DNA from 4 places in the Thermoanaerobacterium sp. RBIITD genome. Region 3 is predicted to be linked to each of the others. Evidence: riboswitches for the same ligand, from Rfam matches in the RefSeq annotation. Region 3 holds a riboswitch; each other region holds the start of a gene.

Region 1 (4,112 bases), 970 kb from region 3:
AACTATATTAACCATCTTATCAGGACCTGTTGAGCAATTTACGCCAATTGCATCAAGCCCTAACCCTTGCAAGCTTACAACAACAGTTACTGGGTCTGAACCCATTAACGTCCTTCCATCCTCTTGAAATGTCATTGTACAAATTACCTTCATGTTTGTATTTTCCTTTGCCGCGAGGATAGCCGCCTTTGCTTCAAGCATATCAGACATTGTTTCAATCAAAACAATATCTGCACCAGCCTGTTCCCCTGCAATTACAACTTCCTTGAAAATCTCATAAGCTTCTTCAAATGCTATATCACCGTAAGGTTTCAGAAGTTCACCGATAGGTCCTATTGACAGTGCAACACTTTTCTCCTGTGCTGCATTTTTGGCAATTCGGACAGATTCACCAATTATTTTAGCCGTTTCTTTTTCAAGGCCGTATTTTGCCAATTTAGCTCTATTAGCACCAAAGGTATTTGTCTCTATCACATCTGCACCTGCATTGATATATGATTTGTGTATGTCAAATACAACATCCGGATGAGATATATTCATATACTCAGGACATTCACCGGTTTTTAGCCCTCTTTCCTGAAGTTGTGTTCCCATAGCTCCATCAAAAATTATTATCCGTTTCAACAGCTCTTTAAATATGTCCATATGCTGACCTCCATTTTAATTTGTCTCTACCTTCTTTTCTGAAAGCTTAAACTCCATATTATCAATTCTACTCGCTATATCAGCAACAACATCTACTTTTCCAAGCGGCATAACATGAATACCGCCAACATTGTTTCTTATATTCTTAATAAATTCGACGGCTATATTTATTCCTTCTTCTTTCCCTTTTATTTTTAATTTTTCAATTATATGTTCTGGAACATCTATTCCTGGAACTTTTTTATTTAAATTAACAGCCATTTTATAGCTTTTAAGAGGGAGTACGCCAACAAGTACTGGTATATTTAAAGCTTCTATCTTTTTTATAAATTTAAACAAAATATCTTCGTCATAAACCGGTTGTGTTTGTATAAAGGCAACTCCTGCATCTATTTTGCTTTTTAATTTGTCAATCGCTTTTTCAGTCAAATCATTGGGATTTGCAGTAGTTCCAATGCAAAATTCAGTAGATGACTCCAACTTGTTTCCACTATAATCATAACCGTTATTCAGAGAATTTACAATCTTTAAAAGTCCAATTGAATCGACATCGTAAACTCCTGTAGCTGTAGGTGTATCACCACGTGACGGATCATCTCCAGTTAAAGCAAGTACATTTCTGACACCAAGGGCATATGCACCAAGGAGCTCTGATTGAAGCCCAATCAAGTTTCTATCGCGGCAAGTAAGATGAAATATTGTTTCAATATTTAAGTGATTCTGCAAGAGATGCGCCAAGGCTATAGGGCTCATCCTCATGTTTGCCATAGGACAGTCTGTTATATTTAAAGCATCTACAATGCCTTTTAATTTTCTCGCTTCTTCAATTGTCTTCGTTATATCTGCTCCTTTTGGCGTGGAAATTTCAGCGGTAATTATAAACTCACCTCGGTTTAATTTATTACAAAGGCTTTCATCTTTAAACATCATAATCTCCTCCACAAAAAAATTCTTTAAAAAAACAAAAAATCTCTTCGCCAAAAGAAGAGATTTGACTTCTCTCATCTTTCAGCGATACGCTGCTGGAATTAGCACCGTGATATCCGGTTGCCGAGTTTCATAGGGCCAGTCCCTCCACTACTCTTGATAAGAGATTTAAAATATTAACTTGTTAAACTATATACTACAATGTATTTCTTAATATGTCAATAAAATTATTTTTTATACATTACAATAATTTAGTAAGTTTAATGTTAAGATTAGTCAAATACTTAATTTATCCTATACTTTTTTCAAGTTCGATTTCATCTCTTATTGGGATTCCATTATCCGCGATAAGCGGTATTTCAGGTTTTATTTTTCTTGCTTCATCAATAACTCCGGGATAAACGGCTTTTATTTTAAATCCTTTTTTTTGATAAAATCCAAGAGCATTAAGATTGTCATTTGTTGTTATAAGCCATATCCTATCACATCCCTCTTTTTTGGCTATCTCCTCAATTTTATTTATTAATGCAGTTCCAATACCTGCATTTTGTTTAAAACTTTCAAGAATTACAATTTCACACTCATTATTTTTTATGATATGCCCTATCATACCTATTACATTACCATCTTCATCATATGCAAAAAAACCTTTTAAATCTTCTGGCTTGTACACAGTATTATGTACGACAATAATTTCAGAACCCCAGTTTAGCTTTATGAGTTTTTTAAATATTTCATAATCCTCAATCACCTGAATTTGCATAACAACATCATCCTTACTAGCTTTTATTCCTTTACTCACTCTTCCAATTCATGTTGAAAAAGGTATTTTACTTGGTTATAGTAACATTATACTATAATTCAAGAAATAGAAAAAGGTCTATACGACATCTTTTTCGATAATATAATAACTTTCTGCACGGGATGTAAGCCATATTGTAAAACCCCCAGCATAATTTTTTATCCATTCCAAGCAAACTTTATATAACTTTTCGATTATGGTTAGATAGCTGCTTTATTCAAGTATTTGATTTTCATAGTAAAGAATTTATTAAATTATGTAAAAAAATAAGCCAGGACCTATCCCTGACTGCATTATCTCAATTTTTATATTCACTGTTGCTGTCAGTTATTTGTTCAAATTATGTGACTTTTTTATACCATATTCTCATTTTAAATTCAACATATGAGTAAACTTATATTAATATTTATCCGTAACTACCCCTAATGATGATGCTTTAATAAAAGGTAAGCCACGCAGCGATTTTAAGGTTTCTGCAGTACCTGTTACAACGACGCCTTGTATCTTGATGTTTTCCTTTTTTATTTTTCCATCTTTGTCTTTTAGATTGTCGTAAATCCTTTTAACCTCCGATTTGATACCGTTAACCTTATGATTATCTGTTTTAAGTTTTTCTATATCCTTTATATTATTTTCAAGAACACCTATAAAAAATTCTTCCGGATTTTTTATTAAATCACCATTGCTATCATAAACCTTTATTCCATATGCGGCTTTTTCAGAACATACATCTGCTGGATTATCCACGACAATAGATTTTCCATTTGGGAGTTTTTGAATATTTTCACGGGGTTTATGTGCTTCTTTTTCTTTGCTATTTAAATCATCAATCCAATACCATGTTAAAGTTACATTTTTGGGCATCATGTTATTTACTTCGTCGATGCTATATTCCTTGTCAAAAGATAATGCCATCTCAATATATTTGTCATTTCCTATGTCTTCTAATAAATTTAAGTCATTTTTGTATGTCTTGTATTTTACATACGGATAGAAAAAAATCATTTCCCTCTGTCCAAGTTCGTTGTACGTTGGTTTATTTAAACTGTCTTCATCAAAGCTTTTTCCGAATACTATAGCCGGTGAATTAATAGCCTGTACATCGACAGTGTTAAAAAGCCCGTAACTGTATTCCTGCTGACCTGTATAAACTACCTTACCTTCTATTATCTTGTAAGTTGAATAAACTGTTTTACCTCCAAAAATTCCTTCATACCTAATTGATTTTCCCATGTACATATCAGGGGCAGATATAATATTAAATAGCGACAAGGCCTCATCTATTAAAGAACTTTCCGACTGTGTTACTTTGTTTCCTATAAAGATACTGCTTATTGAAACAATCCCTATAACTATCAAACTTATAACTATAGTTCTTAAAATAGAGCGCCATTTTGCCCTTTTTACTGCTTTTTCAAATTTATCCTTCTTTGTGCTCTCAAAAATATCATCAAGATCTTTCTCATCATTATTGCCATTTCCGTTTATTTTTTTTTCATCTGCCATAGTCTAATACCTCCCATAATTCTTTAAATTTAATTCTTGCGCGATAAAGATATGTCTTTACTTTGCTTTCATCCAAATTCAAAATATTGCCTATTTCCTTATAAGATAAACCGATAAAATATTTAAAAATTAAAAGGGTTCTGTAACTTTCCTTTAATAAGCCAAGAACTTTTTGTACGTTTGCCTTCAGCTCTTCATTAAGCACATGGTCTTCTATCATACCATCTGAATG
Region 2 (4,112 bases), 350 kb from region 3:
ATATCCCTTGGCGTTTGTGTAAGTCCCTTAGGATCTTTGAGCTTAATCAATCCTTGTTTTTGTAAAAGCAATAATGCTCTTCCTTCATTTGTAGCATCATTTGGAATTGCAACAGTTGCGCCATCTTTTATTTCATCTTTTGATTTTATTTTCTTTGAATATGCACCCATTGGTTCTACATGTACTTTTACTAATGCTATTAATTTCATATTATTCTTCTTTTCAAAGTCTTCCATGTATGGTACGTGTTGAAAGAAATTTGCATCGATTTGCTTATCATTTAGTGCCGTATTTGGTGTTACATAATCGGTAAATTCCTTTATTTGTAGATCAATGCCTTCCTTTGCTAAAACCGGTTTAACAACATTAAGTATTTCTGCGTGCGGGGTAGGTGATGCGCCGACAACAAGTTTTGTAGTTTTTACTGCATTTGAGTTATTATTTGTGATAGCCTCTTTGCTATTAGTGTTTTTTGAGCACCCTACGAATATTAATGATAACGTTAAAATTAATGAAAACAATAAAATAATTTTTTTCATTAAAAACCATCCCTTCATCTTTTATCAACTTTTTTAGCGAGAAAATTTCCTATTCTTTGTATAATCTCTACCATAATAATAAGTACTATAATAGTTGCTATGAGGACATCTGTCTCAAACCTCTGATATCCATACCTTATCGCAAGATCTCCAAGACCACCTCCTCCAATAGCACCTGCCATAGCAGAATACCCGAGGATATTTATTATTGTCAAAGTTACACCAAGTATCAATGATGATAGTGACTCTGGTATCATAACCCTAAAAATAATCTGTGGAATTGTTGCACCTACCGCAATAGATGCTTCAATGACACCCCAGTCAACTTCTTTTAATGATGATTCTATTACCCTTGCAACAAATGGTGCCGCTGCTACAGATAATGGAACAATGGCTGCTGTTGATCCAATTGTTGTTCCAACTATAAGCCTCGACAGTGGGAATATTGCAATTATCAATATGATAAATGGTACAGATCTCATGATATTTATGATTGTGCCTAATATCCTATTAAGCTTTATATTTTCAGATATATGACCTTTATCTGTAATTACTAATATGATGCCTAGAGGGAGCCCTATCACTATAGAGAAAAGTGTAGAAAAAAACACCATATAGATTGTTTCCCATAAAGGCTGTACCATAAGCTGCCATAAATTTAATAAATACTGCAATATATTAGACAATACCATTTTTAAGCACCTCTATTCTTAAGCCGTTTTCTTCTAAATAGTTTATTGCAGACTTTATCGAATTAGGTTCACCTTTAAGCTTTATCAAAAGATTTCCTATTTGAGAGTCTTGGATTCTCTCGATATTGCCTGATATTATATTTGCGTCAACGTCAAATTTTTTTATCATATGTGATATGACAGGCTCTCTGCTGCTTTTTCCAAAAAATGACAACCTTAGTATTTCTTCATTTGGGTTTTCATCATCAATAAGTATATCAGGTGGAAGTTCGGCAATCATATCCTTTAAAAACCTTTTTGATGTTTCTGTAGATGGATTTGAAAATATGTCTATGACATTGCCTTCTTCAATAATTACTCCATTTTCCAAAACCGCTACTCTATCACATATGTTTCTAATGACAGACATCTCATGTGTAATTACTACTATTGTTATACCATACTGCTTGTTTATGCTTTTTAATAAATTTAATATTGCTTCGGTCGTAGTTGGATCTAATGCTGATGTTGCCTCATCAGAAAGTATTATGTCAGGCCTATTTGCTAGTGCTCTTGCTATTCCGACTCTTTGTTTTTGACCACCTGATAACTGTGACGGATACGCATTTTTTTTATCCTCAAGCTCGACGACTTCAAGGAGCTCATTAACTCGCTTTTCTATATCACTTTCTTTAACCTTTGATATTTTAAGAGGAAAAGCAATATTTTCATATACTGTGGAATTCATCAAAAGATTAAAATGTTGAAATATCATGCCTATTTTTTTTCTCATATTTCTTAAGTCCTTAGGCTTTAATTTTGTCATCTCAACATTATTTATCATGATACTTCCTGATGTAGGCTTTTCTAACATATTTATACATCTTATTAAAGATGATTTACCAGCACCGCTTAAACCCATAATACCATATATTTCACCGTCATTGATGTCTAAATTTATGTCCTTTAATGCAACAACTTTTTTGCCATTGGAATTGTAAACTTTGCTTAGATTTTTAACAGATATCAAAATTTTTCCCCTCTTTTTGAAAAAATAAAATAAAAAAAACCTCTTTATGAAAGAGGTTTAATCCTCTCTCATCTCTCAGCATATGCCGCAGGAATTGGCACCATTGCACTTTTGTGCCGGTTGCCGGGCTTCATCGGGCCAGTCCCTCCACCTCTCTGGATAAGAGAATAAATTTCGTATCAAATTGTTAAAATGATTATATAAGATTCAAAATGAAAAGTCAAGCATTTTGTCATGGGTGTTTGAATTATTAAATGTATGTCATTACTACATTGACATAGTACTTACATCTTAATGTTGAAAATTGCGAGCATTAGTTTATAATATAATTGTAAGGTAAGTTAACTTATTAAATAATTGTCACAAATGAAAGGACAGTATTTTATGAGAGAGTTAAGCGCGCGCCAGTTGGATATTTTGAAAAAAGTTATGTCAAAAGAGCCAATAAGTATTGACGATATCGTTAGCAAATACAAATTAAGCAAAAGAACTGCATATAGGGAACTAAACGCTATAAATGATTATATTAAAGGCTATGGTTTAAGATTAAAAAATATGCCTGAGGCTTTAGTTGTTGAAGGCAGTGATAGCGATATAGAAAGATTTAACTTTGATGTTATCGGTTATAGGCCTAATATAGGAGCAAACCAGAGGAGAAAATTGATTCTTTCAGAACTTCTACAAATGAAAGAACCTGTTAAATTGGAGTATTTTGCAAAAGAATATAATGTGACAACCGCAACAATAAGCTATGACATAAAAGAAATAGAAAAATGGTTATATAAACAAGGCGTGACAATTATTACAAAACCTGGTGTCGGTGTATACTTAATTGGCGAAGAAAGTAACATTAGAAAAGCTATAATTAATTTTCTATATGAAAATGTCGAGACAAAGGACTTAATGGAATTTTTAAATAAAGGGTACAATAATTTAAATAGACTTGATAAAGATATAAATGACAGACTTTTAAGACTTATTGATTATGACACAGTATTAAAAATTGAAAAAGCTATTCAGAGATTAGAAAGGTCTCTTGAATATGAGTTGGCAGAAAGCTCTTATATGGGACTAACGGTACACTTGGCACTTGCTTTAAAAAGAATAAAAGACGGAGAAAAGATAAAAATAGGTGATGAGAGCCTTTTAGAGCTTAAGAAGTCGGATGAATACAAATTTGCTAAAATGCTTGCAAGATACCTTGAAGAAGAGCTCGATATTGCAATTCCAGATGACGAGATAGGCTATATAACAATACATCTCCAAGGTGCAAGATATAGGGCAAATACAGATGAAATAAATGATGACTTTATAAATGAAATTGCATATGAAATGATTAAAATAGCTGAAGATGTGTTTAAAACCGATTTAGAATATGACTCGATTCTAAAAAGCGGGTTAAAAACTCACCTAAGACCGACTATATTTCGATTGAAAATGGGGCTTGCAATTAGAAATCCTCTTATTAATGATATAAAGGAAAGATATGGTCTACTCTTTGATAAATGTAAGGTTATCTCAAATGTATTGAAAAATAAACTAAATGTGGAGATACCTGACGACGAGGTTGGATATATTGCTATGCATTTTGGAGCTGCTCTTGTCAGGAAGCAGGATAAGGCTAAAAAGCATAATATTTTGGTGGTTTGTGCAAGTGGTATTGGGACTTCAAGAATGCTTTTATCAAAATTGCAGATGTTCCCACAACTAAATATTGTTGATACGGTATCAAGTTTAAGACTAAAGGATTTTAAAAATCGAGATGATATAGACCTGATAGTGTCTACAATACCACTTGACAATAATGATAAGGAGACAATTGTAGTAAATCCATTACTTCTTGATGAGGATGTGGAAAAATTAAAAAAAGCA
Region 3 (4,112 bases):
AATATAGCATTTTGGTCTATTGAAATAGCTAAAAAGTTGATTTTTACCGAAAATGACCTTGAAAAACTCTATTATGCAGCTTTATATCTCGATATTGGTAAAATAAAGGTAAAAAAACAGTATAATTAACAAAGAAGGTCCTTTAACAGAAGAAGAATATGAAGAGGTTAAGCACCATGCAGAGTATGTTTACATAAAATCGCTTAGTACTTTTCATTAGTTCTCTTAATATTAAAACTTTCCATTTGTTTTAGAGTATAAATCATTCCACGTTCATATTGCTTAAGGTGTTTAAAACTTCTCTTTTTTGTGTTATCATTATTAATAGCCATAGCTTCAATTTTTTCTTAAATGTTATTTACTTGTTACATTTAATTATACAACTAACCTTTAAAAGAAAAAGTGTTTAAAAAACAATAAAAATGATATACTTAAAACAAATGATAGAGAATTTAATTATAAATTATAATAACAAGTATCAGTTTATCTCTAATTAAAAGGCCAGACACATTTTATTAAATATGTCTAGCCTCCAGTTTTCTAGTCAGCCCTCACTATACCTTTAAATGCATATGATTTATTCTGCTGCCTTTTTAAGTGCTTGATCAAGGTCATATATTATGTCGTCGGGGTCTTCTATGCCTATTGATAGTCTAATTTGATCAGGCGTTACTCCTGCTGATAACAATTCTTCTTCGTTTAGCTGTGAATGGGTAGTACTTGCTGGATGAATTACCAAAGACTTTGCATCACCTACATTTGCAAGCAATGAGAATAATTCAAGGCTGTTTATGAATTTGATTCCAGCATTTATTCCACCTTTTATTCCAAATGTCAATATTGATCCAGCACCTTTCGGTAGGTATTTCTTTGCAAGCTCATGATATTTATTTTCTTTAAGTCCAGGATAGTTAACCCACGTCACATTTGGATTGCTTGCTAAGAATTCTGCTACCTTTTGTGCATTTTCCACATGCCTTTGAACTCTTAATGACAAAGTCTCTAGTCCTTGTATAAATAAGAAAGCATTGAATGGGCTCAAAGCTGCACCGGTGTCTCTAAGAAGCTGTACTCTTACTTTTGTTATGTATGCCGCAGGTCCAAATGTCTCCACATATTTTAACCCATGATAACTTGGATCTGGTTCTACGAATTCTTTAAACTTCCCACTTCCTACCCAATCAAATTTTCCTGAATCTACTATTACTCCTCCTATTGATGTCCCATGCCCTCCTATAAACTTTGTCGCTGAATGTACTACTATATCTGCTCCATATTCAAATGGGCGGAAGAGATATGGTGTTGCAAATGTGTTGTCTACAATTAGCGGTATTTTATTCTCATGCGCTATTTTTGCTATGACCTCGAAATCAGGTATATTTATTCCTGGATTTCCTATTGTCTCTATATACAACGCCTTTGTTCTGTCTGTTATTGCTTTTCTGAAATTTTCAGGATCATCTGGATTAACAAATGTCGTTTTAATGCCAAGTTTAGGCAATGTTAAAGCAAAAAGGTTGTATGTCCCACCATATAGTGTGCTTGCAGATACTATTTCATCACCGGCACCTGCTATATTCAGTATGGAGTACATTATAGCTGCAGAACCAGATGCTGTTGCAACCGCACCTACTCCTCCTTCTAGTGCGGCAATTCTCTGCTCAAATACATCATTTGTCGGATTCATGATTCTCGTATATATGTTTCCTGCCTCTTTAAGATTGAACAATGCTGCAGCATGGTCAGTATCTTTAAACACATAGGATGTTGTCTGATAGATTGGAACAGCCATTGAACCTGTCGTAGGATCTGGTTTTTGCCCCGCATGTACCTGCAATGTATCAAACTTTAACTTTCTTTCTTCACTCATCTAAATCTCTCCTCTTCATAATTTTAGTTTTAGACAAATTTGAATGTTATTCTTTAATTTAATGCACCTCTTTTCGATTTTTTATAGAATATCAAAAGCCCTCTTCGATGATGAAGAGGGCTAAATTTACGCCGCTCCTCTCATCTTTCAGGTTTCCCTGCAGGATTTGGCACCAGACGCATCAAATGATTGATGTCGGTTGCCGGGTTTCATCGGGCCAGTCCCTCCACCGCTCTTGATAAGAGGTTTTAATATTCTTTTTTAAATTTATTGATATAAATATTATCACTTTAAATTAATAATGTCAATAGGTATTCTTGGTTTTTTTTACCTCATGATTATTCTTTAAAATATATACTGCTTCTAAAGGAACCACATCTATTTTACAATCTTTTAATGCTTTCTTCTACTTAAAATCTATATAAATTTTCACTAAAATACCTATCAGATCTATCAGGAAATACTACAACTATATTTTTTGATTCTTTTTGCTTATTTGCCTGTTTTATAGCCGCAGCAAAAGCAGCACCTGATGATGATCCAATAAATAAGCCTTCTTTTCTTGCAAGTTCGTTTACGTAATAAAAGGCTTCATCATCAGTTACCTTTTCAACATCATCTATTAAGCTTACATCCATAGTATCAGGTATAAAGTCATTACCTATGCCCTCTATTTTATAGCATTTTACTATATCTCCACCACCGATTATTGAACCAATAGGATCAGCAAGCACACCTTTTATTTTAGGATTCTTCTCTTTTAAATATTTAACTACACCTGTGAACGTTCCACCAGTACCTGCTCCAGCAATAAGTATATCTACATTTCCATCCAAAGCATCATATATCTCTGGTCCTGTTGTTTCATAATGAGCCCTTACATTTGACATATTTTTAAACTGGTTTGGTATAAATGAGTCTTTAATTTCCTTCGCTAATTCATATGCTTTATCCATCGCTCCTTTCATTCCAAGCTCTTTAGGCGTATTAACTATTTCAGCACCTAAAGCTTTCATTAGTATCTGTTTTTCTACTGAAAATTTAGTTGGTACTACAAATATGACTTTATAACCTTTATTCAATAATGCAAGTGCAAGACCAATGCCTGTATTCCCAGCAGTAGGTTCGATTATCGTTGAACCTTTTTTTATTAATCCCTTATCTTCAGCATCTTTTATCATATAATAGCATGTTCTATCTTTTACAGAGCCACCAGGGTTCATATTTTCAAGTTTAGCAAAGATGTTTACATATGAAGGTATATCAAAATGAGTTATTTTTAGAAGTGGTGTATTGCCAATTAAATCACTGATTTCCTCTGCATATTCCATAGTTTCAACCCCTTATCGCATTTTTTAAATCATCAATTAAATCCAGATAATTCTCAAGTCCAACTGATAGTCTTACTAGCTTATCGGTTATGCCGAGTTTCAATCTTTCTTCCTCTGGTATAGACACATGTGTCATTTTTACTGGATATGAAATTAAGCTTTCGTATCCACCAAGACTTTCAGCAAGTGTAATTAGTCTTACATTATTTAATAATTTTAATGCCGTATCTTTATCTTTTAACTCAAATGAAATCATGCCTCCAAAGCCGTCCATCTGCTCTTTTGCAATATCATATCCTGGATGTGTAGGTAAACCTGGATAATAAACTTTTTCTACCTCTGGCTGTTTCAAAAGCCAATTTGTGATTTCTTTCGCATTTTGCTCATGTCTTTCCATTCTGACACTAAGAGTTTTTATTCCCCTAATCACAAGATAAGAATCCTGCGGTCCTAAAATACCACCAATTGCATTTTGCAGAAAATGAATTTTATGAGCTAATTCTTCACTATTAACAACAACAAGGCCTGCCACAACATCGCTATGGCCCCCAAGGTATTTTGTTGCACTATGAACAACTATGTCTGCACCTAATTCAATAGGTCTTTGGAAATATGGCATCATAAAAGTATTATCAACTATCGAAAGTATGCTATATTCTTTAGCTATTCTTGAAATTTCTCTGATATTTGTAATTGTCATAAGAGGATTTGTAGGTGTTTCATAAAATATTGCCTTTGTATTTTTTGTTATGTTTTTTATAACATTTTCTTTCGAGGATGTGTCAATAAATTTTGACACTATACCGAGTCTTTTAAATACTTTATCAAGTACCCTGAATGTTCCTCCATAAACATTATTTGAAACTATTACCTCGTCACCAGCATTAAAAAGCATCAAAACTGTTGATATT
Region 4 (4,112 bases), 480 kb from region 3:
GTAAGGTCGAGGTCAGTCCTTCCAAAATGGCCATATGCGGCAACTTGTCTATATATAGGCTTTCTTAAATCAAGGTCCCTTATAATTGCAGCTGGTCTTAAATCAAATACTTTCTTTACAATATCAGATATATCTTCATCGGGAATTTTGCCTGTGCCAAATGTATCTATATTTACTTCTAGTGGTGTAGCAACACCTATAGCATATGCTAATTGTACTTCACATTTATCAGCAAGTCCCGCAGCAACTATATTTTTAGCTACATACCTTGCAGCGTATGTTGCTGATCTATCAACCTTTGTAGGGTCTTTGCCTGAAAATGCTCCACCGCCATGTCTCGCATATCCACCATATGTGTCAACTATGATTTTCCTTCCTGTGAGTCCACTGTCACCTTGCGGACCGCCAACTACAAATCTTCCCGTCGGATTTACAAATATCTTTGTATTTTCATCTATCATCTCAGGTGAAACAACGGGTTTTATGACATATTCTTTGATATCCTTCTCTATTTTATCATGATCAACATCTGGTGAGTGCTGTGTCGATACAACTATTGAATCGACCCTTTTGGGTACGTCATCGACATATTCTATTGTTACTTGTGTTTTTCCATCTGGCCTTAAATATTCTAGTGTGCCATTTTTTCTTACTTCTGAAAGTTTTTTCGCAAGTTTATGTGCAAGTGAAATAGGAAGCGGCATTAACTCTGGTGTTTCATTGCAAGCATAACCGAACATCATACCTTGGTCACCTGCACCTTGTTCTTCTATGTCATCATGTGACAAGCCTTTTTTTGCTTCTAATGCTTTGTCAACGCCAAGTGCTATATCCGGTGATTGCTCATCAATGGATGTAAGTACCGAACACGTATCGGCATCAAAGCCATACTTTGCACGAGTATATCCGATATCTTCAATAACCTTTCTAACTATTTTTGGTATGTCAATATAGCATTTTGTAGTTATTTCGCCCATGACCAAAACCATTCCCGTTGTTACAGCTGTTTCACAGGCTATTCTCGCATATGGATCATTTTGTAATATCTCGTCAACAATTGCATCTGATATCTGATCGCATATTTTATCTGGGTGCCCTTCAGTAACAGATTCTGAAGTAAAAAACTTTCTCATCTCATTCATTCCTTTCTTTTAGGGTTCAATAATACGAACACTTACATTTCTATATGGTTTTTAGGTTTTAATAATTGAAAGCCTATATTTTTAATTAATAAGCCCAGAGCAAAATAAAACCTCTCCAAAAGAAGAGGTATTTTTTACCCTCATCTTTCAGAAGAAAACTTCTGCGAGAATTAGCACCTTGTCATTTGACAGGTTGCCGGGCTTCACAGGGCTCTTCCCTCCACCTCTCTTGATAAGAGTTCTTCGCTATTTAACTTTAAATATAATAACATAGTATACAAAAGAAGTCAAATATATAATCAATACATATCATATGTGAATGGTTGATATTAATTCAAATTAGTAAATTGATGATATTCAATATCAAGCCGGTTAAAAATCAATATTCACACATTTGATACATTAAATATCCTAATTTTATACTGCATTAAGTTTGTCTAATACTAAGCTTGCCTTAAATGGATATATCGCATCAACAGGACATTTTTCTACACAGGCCATACATGATATACATTTGTTATAATCGATCTTTGCAAGATTATTTGTAACATGTATAGCATCTGATTCACATGCTCTCTCACAGGCTTTGCATCCTATACATCCAACAGAACATACTGGTCTTACATCTTTTCCTTTGTCTGTGTTTGAACATATTACCCTTGCCTCGCTATCTGCATCTACAAGTTCGATGATATTTTTAGGGCATACGTCTACACAAATGCCGCAAGCTGTACATTTATCTTCATAGACAACAGCAACACCATCTTTGCTTACATGTATGGCATCAAAAGGGCATGATTTCTCGCAGGTTCCAAGTCCAAGGCAGCCGTACCGGCATCCTTTTGCACCCTCCTGGTACAGTACCGCAGAACGGCAATCATCTATACCAAAGTATCTATATTTTTCAACTGCATTATTTCTTGTGCCATTGCACTTTACAAAGGCAATAAGTCTTTTTTCATCTATGTCTGCAGCAATACCAAGAATCGCACTTACTTTCTCGGCAACAGGTGCACCACCGACTTTACACCCATTTGCAGGTGCATTGCCAGATGTTACTGCATGTGCAAATCCATCACAACCTGGAAATCCACATGCACCGCAGTTTGCACCTGGAAGAACATTCCTCACTTCTACTTCTTTCGGATCGACTTTTACTTCAAACTTCTTTGATGCATATGCAAGTACTAGCCCAAAAATTAGTCCCATTCCTCCAAGGCTAACAAATGGTAAAAGCAAATATGGTAATATTCCGCTCACATCCTACACCCCCTATATTAATCCTTGGAAGCCGAGAAAAGCGATTGATAAAAGTCCTGCACCAATAAGTGCAATAGGAAACCCATCTAATACCTTTGATATCGGAGCAAGCTCAAGCCTTTCTCTTATTCCAGCATATAAAACAATTGCAAGTGTAAATCCGACGGCAGAGCCAAATCCATTTACAACCGTTTCAATGAAGTTATAGTTCGACTGAACATTTAATAATGCAACACCAAGTACCGCACAGTTTGTCGTTATAAGTGGTAAATATATGCCTAGTGCCTGATATAGTGCAGGGCTGGATTTTTTTATAACCATCTCAACAAATTGTACAAGTGCCGCTATAACTAATATAAACGCTATCGTTTCAAGATATGATAAACCTAGTGGAACAAGTATCAAATAATAAACAAGATACGCAATAGCAGAAGCTATAGTCATAACAAATGTAACAGCTATCCCCATTCCAAGCGCAGTTTCAACTTTTTTGGAGACGCCAAGAAATGGGCATTCGCCAAGGAACCTTACAAGTACAAAGTTATTCACGAGTATTGAACTAATCAGAATAAGTATAAGCTTTGTCAGCATGTGCTACACCTCCAGCTAAGGCCTTCTCTTTTCTCTTTTCTTGAATACTTTCCATCAGCCTGAAAAATCCAAGTAGAAGACCAAGTGTAATAAACGCACCTGGTGGCATTATAAATATTAATGCCGGTTGGAAATGCGGTCCAAATAATGATACCCCAAGTATAGAACCATTTCCAATTATTTCTCTTATTGAACCCAATATAAATAAGGCTAATGTAAAACCTAATCCCATTCCAAGGCCGTCTGCAGCAGCATGGGCTATCGTATTTTTATATGCAAAGGCTTCAGCTCTTGCCATAATAATACAGTTGACAACTATAAGTGGAATGTATATGCCAAGCGCCTTATCAAGGGCCGGTGAAAACGCCTTTATAAGCATGCCAACTATTGTTGTAAATGTAGCAATAACAACGATAAAAATAGGGATTCTAATTTTATCAGGTGTAACTTTTCTCAAAGAAGATATCAATATATTTGAAAAGAAAAGCACAAATGTCGCTGCTATACCCATCGTTATGCCGTTAATAGCAGCCGTCGTAACTGCAAGTGTCGGACACATGCCGACTACCTGTACAAAAGTAGGGTTCTCTTTCCATAAACCATTTTTAAATGTATTAAATATACCCATTAAAATCACCTCACCTATTCGATCCTGCAATAACTTTAAATGCTTCAATAGCTGTATTAACACCCTTTGTTACAGCCTTTGATGTTATTGTAGCACCTGTTATTGCCTGTATCTGATTATCCTGACTTGGAGCTGTTTTTACGACTGTCAAATCTTTATCTGTTTTTTTATCTTTGTATTGTCTATTCCAATTTGGATCAATTGATTTTGCTCCGAGTCCAGGTGTCTCTGACTGATTTACTATCGTTATACCTGTAATTTTCCCCTCTTTATCTATACCAATCATCTCTTCTACAGGTCCACTAAATCCTTGCGGTGCAACTTTAATAACATATCCTGAGACATTGCCGCCGGATTTTCCTTCATTTATTTCTTCTATTAACTTTGGATCTGGCGATAATTTAGGATCACCAGAAGTATCAAATTTAAAATTGTATTTACTTAAATCAATTTTCGTATATTGATCAGCTTTAAGCACTGCTTTCATTGCT

What was found. A riboswitch is a leader RNA that binds a small molecule or an ion and turns the genes downstream of it on or off. The one in region 3 is predicted to bind S-adenosylmethionine.
Region 1: it holds a riboswitch for S-adenosylmethionine, as region 3 does, so the genes downstream of both, CPG45_RS12470 (methylenetetrahydrofolate reductase) here and CPG45_RS00800 (homocysteine synthase) in region 3, are expected to answer to the same signal.
Region 2: it holds a riboswitch for S-adenosylmethionine, as region 3 does, so the genes downstream of both, CPG45_RS02475 (methionine ABC transporter ATP-binding protein) here and CPG45_RS00800 (homocysteine synthase) in region 3, are expected to answer to the same signal.
Region 4: it holds a riboswitch for S-adenosylmethionine, as region 3 does, so the genes downstream of both, metK (methionine adenosyltransferase) here and CPG45_RS00800 (homocysteine synthase) in region 3, are expected to answer to the same signal.

The regions. Positions count from the first base shown of each region.
Region 1 covers NZ_LT906662.1:2,591,199-2,595,310, reverse strand. The annotation lists gene CPG45_RS12475 (homocysteine S-methyltransferase family protein) at 1-645, opposite strand, end outside; gene CPG45_RS12470 (methylenetetrahydrofolate reductase) at 661-1,572, opposite strand; SAM riboswitch class I at 1,644-1,738, opposite strand; gene CPG45_RS12465 (GNAT family N-acetyltransferase) at 1,862-2,335, opposite strand; gene CPG45_RS12460 (anti sigma factor C-terminal domain-containing protein) at 2,774-3,880, opposite strand; gene CPG45_RS12455 (RNA polymerase sigma factor) at 3,870-4,112, opposite strand, start outside.
Region 2 covers NZ_LT906662.1:514,329-518,440, reverse strand. The annotation lists gene CPG45_RS02485 (MetQ/NlpA family ABC transporter substrate-binding protein) at 1-539, opposite strand, end outside; gene CPG45_RS02480 (methionine ABC transporter permease) at 554-1,231, opposite strand; gene CPG45_RS02475 (methionine ABC transporter ATP-binding protein) at 1,218-2,240, opposite strand; SAM riboswitch class I at 2,306-2,406, opposite strand; gene CPG45_RS02470 (BglG family transcription antiterminator) at 2,625-4,112, shown strand, end outside.
Region 3 covers NZ_LT906662.1:160,888-164,999, forward strand. The annotation lists gene CPG45_RS16985 (hypothetical protein) at 1-129, shown strand, start outside; gene CPG45_RS00800 (homocysteine synthase) at 578-1,870, opposite strand; SAM riboswitch class I at 2,008-2,115, opposite strand; gene CPG45_RS00805 (PLP-dependent cysteine synthase family protein) at 2,281-3,201, opposite strand; gene CPG45_RS00810 (bifunctional cystathionine gamma-lyase/homocysteine desulfhydrase) at 3,206-4,112, opposite strand, start outside.
Region 4 covers NZ_LT906662.1:636,875-640,986, forward strand. The annotation lists gene metK (methionine adenosyltransferase) at 1-1,133, opposite strand, end outside; SAM riboswitch class I at 1,280-1,381, opposite strand; gene CPG45_RS03090 (RnfABCDGE type electron transport complex subunit B) at 1,560-2,402, opposite strand; gene rsxA (electron transport complex subunit RsxA) at 2,415-2,993, opposite strand; gene rsxE (electron transport complex subunit RsxE) at 2,962-3,621, opposite strand; gene CPG45_RS03105 (RnfABCDGE type electron transport complex subunit G) at 3,632-4,112, opposite strand, start outside.